3 regions of the Bradyrhizobium sp. SZCCHNR3119 genome follow, and region 2 is predicted to be linked to each of the others. Evidence: predicted binding sites of a transcription regulator. Region 2 holds the regulator's gene; each other region holds the start of a gene.
What was found. The regulator PhoB, encoded in region 2, activates phosphate uptake and scavenging genes when phosphate is short. The targets are predictions, from matches to a motif close to TGTCATNNANCTGTCAT.

Region 1 (4,058 bases), 700 kb from region 2:
CGAAATGGCCGCTGGACGAATTGCCGAAGGCGTGAGGCGCAGCGGCGCTGTGCCAGAATGCGACGCCAGCGGTGTCCTTCTTAACTTTCGGAACGCGGTCGGAACGAAGCATGTCCGAATCGCTGATGAAGCCGAGTACGTTAGTTGTTCACCGCTAGATATCGGTGCTGGCGTGCCTCGCACGCCATAGTCCCGCCGAACGAGGACGACGCGAGCATTCGGTACAAGCTCGAAAAGTTAAGGCCCGGCGGCGGACGCCGGGCCTGCTCGCGCTGGCGAGGGCATGAGCGGTCGCGTACGCCAGATGCTTCAAAACGAAACGCCCTCAGCGCGCCTCTTAACTTCTGGAACGCGCCTGGAACGAAGCATGTCCGAATCGCTGGCGCCGTCAGGTGCGTCGTCTGTTCACGGCTAGATCTCGCGCTCTGCCGCAGCGGCATACAATATCCAGCCGAAGCGTTCGCCTGGCGAGGCGATCTCAGCTCCGAAACGTTAAAGCCCGGCGCAAGCGCCGGGCCCTAGTCCTTAAGCCGTCAGGTCAGAGCACGATCGGATCAGAACGCGACCTGCGTGCGCATCGCGAAGGCATCGAACCTCGAACCTGCATTGACGGTGCTGGTCGAGCTGGCCTGTTTGGAGATGTCGCCATGCAGGTAATTGAACATGAAGCGGATGTTGCTGCTGACGTACCAGTTCAGGCCCGCCGTGTAGATGTTCTGCCGTCCGCCGGCGATGCCAGCGGCAGTCGCGAGCTGATCGTTCAGGTCGATCGTGCTGAAGCGACCGGCGACCTCCCAGGCTCCCCAACTGCCGCCCTGCAGCGAGAACGGATGCGCCGGCGCGATGCCGCCATAGGAGGCCGAGGCCGGATTGTACTTGTGGCTTTCGCCGGTCAGCACGTAGCTCGCTTCGGCGTAGCCGCCCTGGAATTTCAGGCTGGATGCGCCGAACGGCGGCAAGCCGGTGTTGGCCGTGCGATCGATGTTGAACCAGTAGTATTCGCCCTGGAAGAACAGTGGTCCGTAATTGCCCGCGGCCTCGACGCCGTAGACTTGGGCACCGGAGACGTTGGCGATGGCGCCGGTCGAGACCAGCGAGGTCGGATCGATGCGCAGCTCGGGACGGTCGCTCAGGGTCAGCGTCTGCGCCTGCGTGACGAGGTTGCGCGGCGGCTGGATCAGCCATTCCGCGTCGGCGCCAAGGTGGAATGAATAATCCGGGCCGCTGACGACCTGGCCGGCAACGCGCGCCACCGCGCCATATTGCTCGCTGGTGCCAGCGGGCGTGACGCTGGAGGCGGAGTGGATCGCACCGGTCGTCGGTCCGGTGACGTAGCCGCCAGCCCAGAACGTGTCGTTCCACCAGCGCGTGCCGATGGCTGACCGGAAGTCGCCAGCAGCGATGTTGGTGGCGACGACGCCTGCCGAGGCGCGCTCCATGAACAGGATGTCGTTCGAGCTGGTGGCTTCGTCGAGCGTCCACGGCAGGTCCATGATGCCGCCTTCGATGGCCATCTTGCCGCCGAACGGCTTGAGGCCGGTGTAGCTCAGATAGGCGTTCTCGATGCCGGAGGTGCCGCCGCCGGGAAGGGAGCCGGGCGCCGTGCCGCCGAAGCCGTCGGAGGAGCCGCCGAAGTCGTAAATGAGTGCGTAGTTCCAATCACCGAGAAATTTGCCCAATACACCGATGCGCGCGCGACGGACATTCTCGCCGCTGTCCAGTTTCTGTGGCGACGTCGCTGCGCTGTTCGGACGATAATCATAGCCGCCGACGTCCCAATGCAGGCGGCTCGTCAGCGCGATGCAGTTCTGCTCGTCGGCGGTGCAGATCGTCGGCCGGTTGTTCGGCATCGTCACGACCACGCCCGTCGCCACCACCGGTCCCTTGGTCGGGATCGCCGCATTGGCGTTGGCGACCGCGGATTTGACGTCGGCCTTCGCCGTGTCCGCCTTGGCGTTGGCTGTCGCCGCGGCCTGCGTATTGGCCGTCGTCTGCTTCTGCAACCTGTCGAGCTTCTGCTCGAGCATCTTGAGCTGCTGCTTCAACAGCGCGATCTCGGCATCTGTGCCCTCGGCCGCACGCGCCGACGAGGCCGCCAGCAGCCCCGCCACGGCGACCATCGTTGCCGTCCGTATCCTCATGGTTTTCCCCTTCGTTATTGCCGTCACCACCCCTGCAAACGGCGCCAACCGTAAAAAACTCGGGTGAAGGTCCTGCGACAGCGTAGTCGCGATTGCTGATTCCACCTATGTGAAAGCTGCATGAGGGGAGGGGACGCTTGGATGATGTCGATCATCCAATCCTCGGCGCGGCGGAAATGTTGGATGCCTCCGGGTCCCGGTGTCGCAGGTCTGCAACACAAGGCCATCATATGTAAGAGCGTCGGCTCAGGACCGCGGGACGTCGAGCTGCCGCGTCGGCCTGCCTATCAGCTTGAACGGTGTCGGTGAGAACGGCCCCTGTGGGGCGCGCGTGATCAGGGCGATGAAGCCGAGCGCGGTGATCGCAAGCCAGAAGCACAGCCAGAAGCCGTCGATATAAGCGAGCACGTTGGCTTCGCGCTGCACCTGGCCCGCGAGGGTGCCGATCGCGCGGCCCTGCGCCTCTCCGGCGCCGTGGCTGGAAAAATAGCTGATGAGCCGCTGCAGCACCCGCACCACGTCGGCATCCCCGCTTTGGATATTGAGCCCGAGATAGGCGGAGTGCACCTGCTCGCGCACGCGCAGCCAGGTGCCCATCAAGGCGACGCCGATCTCGGCGCCGCCGAGCCGCATGATCTGGATATAGGCCGCGAACGCCGTCGCGCGCGAGGGATCGGAATTGGCCAGCGCCACGATGATGATCGGCAGCAGCGTGAAGGCCTGGCCGATCGACTGCAGCAGCACGATCGGGACGAAGTCCTCGCGCGCCCAATCATGCGTCACCTGGGTGCCGAGCAGGTTCGCGCTGGCGAAGGCCGCAAAACCGATGACGACGACGATGCGGGGATCGAGATGCCGCAGCAGCCAGATCGAGACCGGCACGAGCACGACCATCGGCAGTGCGCCGTAGATCAGCAGCAGCATGCCGCTCTGCTCGGGCCGCAACTGGGTGATGGTGCCGAGGAAGTTCGGCACCAGCGAGGAGTTGGAGAGGCTGGTCAAGGTGTAGAGCAGGATGACCGTCAGAGAGAGCCCGATATTGCGCGAGAACAGCACGTTCACGTGCGCCCAGGGCTGGCGGACCAGCGCCTCGTTGATGAGGAAAATGGCCAGGAGCGCGGCGCCGCCGAGCAGCAGCGCCATCACCGTGCCGGATTGCAGCCAATCGAGCCGGTTGCCCTGGTCGAGGCCGGCATAGATCATCGCGACCGAAGTGCCGAGCAACAGCATGCCGCCCCAGTCGGCGTCCTTCAACAGCTCGCGATTGACCGGCTCGGCCGGCGTGCCGAGATAGACCATCAGTCCCATCAGCGGTGCGAGCACGACGCCCTGCCAGTACAGCCATTGCCAGCCGAGATGCTCGACATAGAAGCCGACCAGCGAGGTCGACGAATCCAGCGCGAAGCCGACGCGGATGGAATAGAGCGAGATCGCCGGCAGCCACCAGCGGATCGGCAGGTTGCGGAAGATGATCATCAAGGTCGCCGGCACGAAGGTGCCGAGCAGCATGCCGTGCACGATGCTCAGCGCAATCAGCGTCGGATAGTGGTGCACGAATGGAATCACGAGCGAGGTCAGCGCATAGATCAGGCTCGGAATGCCGAGCACCCGCCGCAGTCCGAACGCCGTCGCAAGCCAGGCGACCGCGGGCGCGATGAAGATCTGCGAGCCGATCCCAGCGGTGGAAAGCCACGCCCCTTCATCGAAGCCGAGCGAGAACGCGCCGCGCAGGTCCGGCAGGCCGACCGAGGTGAGCCGGCTGTCGAAATTGGCGAGAAACGCGCCGAGCAGCACGGCGACCACGGCAAACAGCGGATAGCGCGCGACCTCGCCGCGCGAGACCGGCCCGCGATTTGCGGCGCTAGCGTCCGCCATCGGTGCGATCGGTGTGAATATGGGTCACCACCGACATGCCCG
Region 2 (4,058 bases):
TTCAAGGCGGCACGGACAACTATTGTATGCGCAGGACGTTCGCTGTCAACACGCGTGAGCCAGCCGCCTCAGCGCGGAACAGGTGGGGTTTCCGGTCGATGACAGTGCTAAGCGTTCCCGGTCCACATCGACGGAAGGTGTGGACGGTGGCCCCCGACTCTTGCGCGGGAGTCACGGCATATTGTAGCGTTTTTCGCATCGAGTACGACATCTCGTGCAGCAGGTCTGATCCTTAAGAGTTCGGTGGTTCGGCGTACACGTCCGGGCGCGCATCTCGCGCCCGGCGAGGGCTAAGGGATTCTGCGAGCAGGGATTTTCGTGAGTTTGGCACCGCAGCGCTGTCCCGAAACTGGCCAGCGAAACGCGAAGGGAAAGGTGCGATGACGGTATTGACCTGGTCGGACGATCGCGTCGAGCAGTTGAAAAAGCTCTGGGAGGCCGGACTGTCGGCCAGCCAGATCGCAGCGGAGCTCGGAAATGTGACGCGCAACGCCGTGATCGGCAAGGTCCACAGGCTCGGCCTCTCCGGTCGCGCCAAGAGCCCTGCCGCCGCCGCTCCGCGTCAGCGCAAGGCGCGCCCCGCTCAGCCGATGATGCGGGTGGCCCGCCCGGTGGCGCGCGGCAATACCGCGCTCGCCCAGGTGTTCGAGGTCGAGACGGAGCCCGATCCGATCACCTTCGACAATGTGGTGCCGATGAACCAGCGGCTGTCGCTGCTCGAGCTCCGCGAAGGCACCTGCCACTGGCCGGTCGGCGATCCCGCCAGCGCGGACTTCTTCTTCTGCGGCGGCAAGGCGCTGAACGGCCTGCCCTATTGCGCGCAGCATTCGCGCATCGCCTATCAGCCCGCGGCCGATCGCCGTCGTCACCCCGGCAAGAGCCCGGCACGCTGATCTGTTGCGCATCTTGGACGCGCTGTTAGCTCAGCCATCAGCTGTCGTCCCCGCGAACGCGGGGACCCATAACCACCGGCGGGCGTGGTTATGATGGATGTTAGCTACAGCTGCAGCTCTATCATCAGCATTTGCGGTTATGGGTACCGGCGTTCGCCGGGATGACGGCGGCGCACGTTGCAAGCGCGCTTGTCATGACAAAAAAGGCGGAGCCGAAGCTCCGCCTTTGATCGGGCGCTGTTTGTCGCCGCGCGATCGCCCTCAGCTCACGATTCCGCCTTCGCAAAGCGGTCGTCGAGCGCATAGCCCGCGCCACGCACGGTGCGGATCGGATCCTGTTCGCGTCCCGGATTGAGCAGCTTGCGCAAGCGTCCGATGTGCACGTCCACCGTACGCTCGTCGATGTAGATGTCGCGGCCCCAGACGCTGTCGAGCAGCTGCTCGCGGCTGAACACGCGGCCCGGATGTTCCAGGAAGAACTCAAGCAGCCGATATTCGGTCGGCCCGAGATCGATCGGCCGGCCGGAGCGGGCGACGCGGCGCTTCTCGCGATCGAGCTCGATGTCGCCATAGGCGAGCACGGTGGCGAGCCGCTCGGGGCTCGCGCGGCGGAGCAGACCCTTCACGCGGGCCAACAGCTCGGGCACCGAGAACGGCTTGACGATGTAATCGTCCGCCCCGGTGGCGAGCCCGCGGACCCGCTCGCTCTCCTCGCCGCGCGCCGTCAGCATGATGATCGGCAGCTGCTTGGTCTCGGGCCGGGCGCGCAGGCGCCGGCACAGCTCGATGCCGGACAGGCCCGGCAGCATCCAGTCCAGCACCACGAGATCGGGCACCCGTTCCTTCAGTCGCGTGTCGGCGTCGTCGCCGCGCGCAACCGTCTCGACCTCGTAACCTTCGGTCTCGAGATTGTAGCGCAGCAGCGTCGTCAGCGCTTCCTCGTCTTCCACAACCAGAATGCGCGCACTCATCGCTCAGCTTCTCTCTCAGTTTCCGGGGGCGGTGGCCGCGAAGGACGTCATGTCGCCCTTCGGACGCTTGTCGATCATCGGCTGGCCTTCGATCATGTAGAACACGGTTTCCGCGATGTTGGTCGCATGATCGCCGATCCGTTCGATGTTCTTGGCGCAGAACATCAGGTGAATGCAGAACGAGATGTTGCGGGGATCTTCCATCATGTAGGTGAGCAGCTCGCGGAACAGCGAGGTGCAGATGGCGTCGACCTCCTCGTCGCCCTTCCACACCGTCATCGCCGCCGGCAGATCGTGGGCGGCATAGGCGTCGAGCACCGACTTGACCTGCGACTGCACCAGGTCGGTCATGTGCTCCAAACCGCGGATCAGCTTCAAGGGATGGAAATCGCTCTCCAGCGCGGCGACGCGCTTGCCGATGTTCTTGGCGAGGTCGCCGATCCGCTCGAGGTCGGTCGCAACCCGCATCGCGCCGACGATCTCGCGCAGGTCCACCGCCATCGGCTGCCGGCGGGCGATGGTGAGCACCGCGCGCTCCTCGATCAGCCGCTGCAGACTGTCGATCTCGGCGTCCGTCTGGATCACCCGCTCGCCGAGCGCGACGTCGCGCCGCACCAGCGCGTCGACGGAATCCACGATCAGCCGCTCGGCCAAGCCGCCCATCTCCGCGACCAGCCGCGTCAGCTCCTGCAGGTCACTGTCAAACGCCTTGACGGTATGTTCACTGGCCATGTCTGTCTCCTCGGCAATGCCGTCGTAGTCCGGCGCGTCAATTCGGGTCTCGCTGCCTCAGCCAACTGCCCCTTGCCGACCGATGCAAGGGGTCCGTTTCCGGCATCAGCCGAAGCGGCCGGTGATGTAGTCCTGGGTCCGCCGATCGCTCGGCGAGGTGAAGATCTTGCTGGTATCGTCGAACTCGATCAGCTCGCCGAGATACATGAAGGCGGTCTTGTCGGAGACGCGGGCCGCCTGCTGCATGTTGTGGGTCACGATCGCGATCGTGTAGTTGTCCGACAGCTCCTGGATCAACTCCTCGACCTTGGCGGTCGAGATCGGATCGAGCGCCGAGCACGGCTCGTCGAACAGGATCACCTCGGGACGCACCGCAACGGTGCGGGCAATACAGAGACGCTGTTGCTGGCCGCCGGAAAGGCTCAGGCCCGAGGCGTTGAGCTTGTCCTTGACCTCGTTCCACAGCGCGCCGCCGCGCAACGCCTTCTCGACCCGGTCATCCATCTCGGATTTGGAGATCTTCTCATACAGGCGGATGCCGAAGGCGATGTTCTCGTAGATCGTCATCGGGAACGGCGTCGGCTTCTGGAACACCATGCCGACGCGCGCACGCAAGAGGTTCAGGTCGAGCTTGGGGTCGAGGATGTTGGTGTTGTCCAGCATCAGCTGGCCTTCGGCGCGCTGGCCCGGATACAGATCATACATCCGGTTGAAGATGCGCAGCAGCGTGGACTTGCCGCAGCCGGACGGTCCGATGAAGGCCGTCACCCGGTTGGTTCCGAGCGACAGGTTGATGTTCTTCAGCGCATGGTGATCGCCGTAATAAAAGTTCAGGTTCCGGACCGTCACCTTCGCCGGGGCGTCCGGCAAGGATTTGTTCGGAATGACGCCCGCCGGACTTGAGACGGAAACAGACATGTCGGTCATTTTGCGCTCCTCTCGGCGCCCAGAATGCGGGCCCCGATGTTCAGGGCAAGTACGGTCAAGGTAATCAAAAGGGCCCCGGTCCAGGCCAGCTGCTTCCAATAGGCATAGGGGCTCTGGACGAAGTTGTTGATGGTCACCGGCAGGTTGGCCATCGTGTGGGTAAGATCGAGGCTCCAGAACTGGTTCGACAACGCAGTGAACAGGAGCGGCGCGGTCTCGCCGGCCACGCGAGCGGTCGCCAGCAGGACGCCCGTGATCAAGCCGGAGCGCGCCGCGCGATAGGCGATGCGCCGGATCACCAGCGAACGCGGCAGGCCAAGTGCGGAGGCGGCCTCACGCAGCGGATTGGGCACCAGCAGCAGCATGTCCTCGGTGGTGCGCAGCACGACCGGAATCACGATCACGGCAAGCGCCAGACAGCCCGCGATGGCCGAGAAGCCGCCCATCGGAACCACGACCGCGCCATAGATGAACAGGCCGATGATGATGGATGGGGCAGAGAGCAGGATGTCGTTGATGAAACGGATCACCGAAG
Region 3 (4,058 bases), 1.2 Mb from region 2:
GTCCGACAGCCGATCGAAGGCTGCCTTGTCCTTGGTCGGCGCATCGAAGAAGGCTTTGGCGATCGCGGCCTTGGCCTCTTCCGGAAGCTCCGAGTTGTAGGCGTACGGCCCGTTGATGATCAGGGCCGACTTATGGATGATGCGGAAATCGTCCTTCTTCATCGGCGAGCCATCGACATTCTTCAGCATGCCCTTGGTGAGCATCTGCGCCAGCGTCGAATCATTGTCGCTGGTCCACTGGTTGGCCGCGACGTCGACCGTGCCCTGAGCCAGCGCCAGCACTGCGTTTTCGTGGCTGCCGGTGAAGACGACCTTGCTGAAATAGCCCTCGGCGCTGCCGATACCCATCTTGTTGAGCTCGAAGCGCGGCACGTTGTTGCCGGAGGTCGAGTTCGGATCGACCAGGCCCAGGTTCTTGCCCTTGAGATCCTCGACCTTCTGATACGGGCTGCCCGCCTTGACGAAGAACACCGAGTAGTAACCGGTGCTGCCGTCCGCATTGATGTCGTTGGCGAAGGCATCGGTCTTGACGCCGGTCAGCCGCGCACGCGCGAACGAGGCGGAGCCGTAGCTGGCAATATGGATGTTGCCGGCGCGCTGTCCTTCGATGACCGCGGCATAGTCATTGGCGATGCGCAGCGTGACTTTCACGCCGAGTTCCTTGGACAGATAGCTGACGAACGGCGCCCAGCGCTCGGTGACGCCGGAGGCGTTCTCGGCCGGAACGACTGCGAAGGTCAGTTCCGGATACTTCGCCTTCCAATCCTCGGCGGAGGCGGAAGCCGTGAACGCCAGCGCGGCAACGCCCGCCAGAACGATACGACGATTGATCATGACGTGTCCTTTTTCTTGCAGTACTTGCAGTGAGACGTCTTGAACGCCGCACAATGCGGCAGCCAAGTTCGCAAAACTCTCGGTCAAGCCACGGCGGCTTGGCCGAGGGCTGGAGCGGTCGCGGCCGCCGCAGGACGCACCGCGTCCATCACTTCGTCGGCCTCGAGATCATACAATTCGCGCGCGATCTGAGGCGTGAGTGCCGCCGGCAGATCATCGAACACGACACGGCCGGTCGCCATGCCGATCAGGCGATCGCAATAGCCGCGCGCGAGATCTAGCGAGTGCAGATTGCAGATCACCGTGATGCCGAAATGCTTGTTGATGCGCAGAAGCGCATCCATCACGATCTTTGTGTTGCGCGGATCGAGCGAGGCGATCGGCTCGTCGGCGAGAATGAGTTCGGGCTCCTGCACCATGGCGCGCGCGATGGCGACGCGTTGCTGCTGGCCACCGGAGAGTTGGTCCGCGCGCTGGGCCGCGAGGCTGGCCATGTCGAACTGTTCGAGCGCCGAGAGCGCCACGGCAACATCTTGTGCCGGCCACTGCTGCGCCAGCGAGCGCCAGAATGGGATGTGCGCCAGCCGCCCCATCAGGACATTGGTCAGCACATCGAGGCGGCCGACCAGATTGAACTGCTGGAAGATCATCGCCGACCGAGCACGCCATTGTCGCAGGTCGCGGCCGCGCAGCGCGGTGACATCGACGTCCTTGAACAGGATGCGCCCGCCGCTGACCGGGTTCAGCCGATTGATCGACCGCAGCAACGTCGATTTACCGGCGCCCGACCGGCCGATGACACCGACGAAGCTGCCCGGCGCGATGGTGAACGAAGCGTTATCGACTGCGGTTTTCGCGCCAAAACGACACGTCAAACCATCTACCACCAGCATTGGGTTCTCCGGACAGCTAGGACCGCACTCTCCGCTAGCGCCCGGATTCTACAGTTATGTGACAGCTCTGCTGCTGCACCGAACCGTCCACACGCCGGCAGCACACGTCACGCGCATGTCACCGCGATGTCATCACACTGATAGAAGACGACGCCCGCCGACGGTAAACGGAGAGTGATCGAGATGGCCGGAAAGATACTCGGGGTGGCTCCCACCATCGATTCCAGCGCCAAGGTTCAGGGCTCGACCTTGGGCGCCTATTGCGAAGTCGGCGCACGCACGATCCTGCTCGACGTCGCGATGGGCGACTACTCCTACGTAGTCAACGACTCCCAGATTACCTACACGAGCATCGGCAAGTTCTGCTCGATCGCAGCGATGACGCGGATCAATCCCGGCAATCATCCGATGCACCGCGCCACCCAGGCGCATTTCACTTATCGCGCCAGCGCTTATTTCTCCGGCGAAAACGACGAGGCCGAGTTCTTCGCTTGGCGGAAGGAGCACCACGTCAATATCGGTCACGATGTCTGGATCGGTCACGGCGCGATCGTGCTGCCCGGCCGCAACATCGGGACCGGCGCGGTGGTCGCGGCAGGGGCCATCGTCACCAAGGACGTTCCGGCCTACACTATCGTGGCCGGCAATCCGGCGCGCCCGGTCAAGCGCCGGTTTCCCGAAGATGTCGCCGAGCGGCTGATCCGGCTGGCATGGTGGGATTGGCACCACGAGGCGCTACGCGCAGCGCTGCCGGACTTCAGAAGGCTGGCGATTGACGAATTCCTGGACACATACGAGTCCGCGCTCGACGCGACCGGCCGGGTGCGGCAAAGTGTCTCTCATGACTGATCTCATCATCTCAGGTGGCCGAACGCTGCTCGGCAGCGACTTCGTCGACACCTTCCTCTCCGTTACCGAAGGTGAAATTGCCGATATCGGTGTGTCTCGTAGCGGCTCTGCGGTCGAACTCGACGCGCGGGAGCTTCTCGTCCTGCCCGGCATTGTCGATGTGCACGGCGATGCGTTCGAGCGTCAGATGGAGCCGCGCGCCGGTGTCGGCTTCCCGGTCGACGTCGCGCTGATCGACAGCGACCGCCAGGCGATTGCGAACGGCATCACCACGGTCTTCCACGCGACCACCTGGTCCTGGGAGCCGGGCCTGCGCAGCGCCGACAATGCGCGCCGCCTGCTCGAATCCATCGAGGACTTGCGACCGCGGCTTTCGGCCGACACGCGCTTCCATCTGCGTCACGAGACCTACAATCTCGGTGCCGAGGAGGAGATCGCGCAGTGGCTGGCGACGGGTCGTGTCGACCTGTTCGCCTTCAACGATCACATGAATTCGACGCTCGCCTCGCTGGAAAAGCCGCAGAAGCGCCAGCGCATGGTCGATCGGACCGGGCTTTCGGGTGAGGCATTCGATCGCCTCGTGGCGGATGTCGTCTCGCGCGCCGATGAAGTGCCGGCGTCGATTGCGCGCCTTGCCAGCATCGCGCGCGACGCCGGGGTGCGGATGCTCTCGCATGACGACGATACGCCGGCGATGCGCAAGGCATTCCGCGCACAGGGCGTGACGATCGCAGAGTTTCCGATCAACGAGGAAACGGCGCGCGAAGCGGCGGAAGGCGGTGACGCCATCGTCTACGGCGCGCCCAACGTCGTTCGCGGCGGCAGCCATACCGGCTGGACCAAAGCGAGCGACATGATCGCGAATGGCCTCTGCTCGGTACTGGCGTCCGATTATTACTATCCGGCGCCACTCCTGGCCCCCTTCCGCCTCGCCGCCGACGGCGTGCTCTCCCTGGCTCGTGCGTGGGATCTCGTCTCGGGCGGACCTGCGCGCGCTGCGGGGCTCACTGATCGCGGCAGCATTGCACCGGGTCAGCGCGCCGACATCATCATGGTCGATGATCAGGTGCCGATGCGGCCGCGGGTGGTCGCGGTCATCGCCAATGGGCAGTTGTTTTATCTGACCGAGCCAGGCCGGCTCACCGCGCCGCTCGCCCGTGCTGCAGCTGCCGAGTAAGCCGATCGAGATGGCCAAATTTCCACGTTACGCGATCTACTACGCACCGCCCGAGGCGAGCCTGCTGGATCGTTTCGGCAACTCTCTGCTCGGCTATGATGCGCGACGCGGAGTGGATACCGCGTTCGCGGACGGGATCACGGAAGCGATTGCCGACTGGCGCGAGCTGACCGAGGACGCCCGCAAATACGGCTTTCACGCCACCTTGAAGGCGCCGTTCGGGCTGGCCGATGGACGAAGCGAAGCGGACCTGGTGACGGCCTGTCGCGATTTCGTGAGCGTGCCGCGCGCGATCCCGCTCATCC

Region 1: a site for PhoB is predicted at 2,251-2,267, ahead of QX034_RS06665 (OprO/OprP family phosphate-selective porin). Genes of this name have one in related genera too.
Region 3: a site for PhoB is predicted at 1,775-1,791, ahead of phnC (phosphonate ABC transporter ATP-binding protein). Genes of this name have one in related genera too.

What each region holds. Positions count from the first base shown of each region.
Region 1 covers NZ_JAUEUV010000001.1:1,376,964-1,381,021, reverse strand. Annotated here, with positions in the region: gene QX034_RS06670 (M81 family metallopeptidase) at 1-35, shown strand, start outside; gene QX034_RS06665 (OprO/OprP family phosphate-selective porin) at 555-2,141, opposite strand; gene QX034_RS06660 (MFS transporter) at 2,388-4,016, opposite strand; gene QX034_RS06655 (HlyD family secretion protein) at 4,003-4,058, opposite strand, start outside.
Region 2 covers NZ_JAUEUV010000001.1:2,077,927-2,081,984, forward strand. Annotated here, with positions in the region: gene QX034_RS09840 (GcrA family cell cycle regulator) at 381-893, shown strand; gene phoB (phosphate regulon transcriptional regulator PhoB) at 1,160-1,864, opposite strand; gene phoU (phosphate signaling complex protein PhoU) at 1,880-2,596, opposite strand; gene pstB (phosphate ABC transporter ATP-binding protein PstB) at 2,702-3,523, opposite strand; gene pstA (phosphate ABC transporter permease PstA) at 3,520-4,058, opposite strand, start outside.
Region 3 covers NZ_JAUEUV010000001.1:913,066-917,123, forward strand. Annotated here, with positions in the region: gene phnD (phosphonate ABC transporter substrate-binding protein) at 1-834, opposite strand, end outside; gene phnC (phosphonate ABC transporter ATP-binding protein) at 918-1,727, opposite strand; gene QX034_RS04295 (chloramphenicol acetyltransferase) at 1,911-2,576, shown strand; gene QX034_RS04300 (alpha-D-ribose 1-methylphosphonate 5-triphosphate diphosphatase) at 2,569-3,753, shown strand; gene QX034_RS04305 (DUF1045 domain-containing protein) at 3,764-4,058, shown strand, end outside.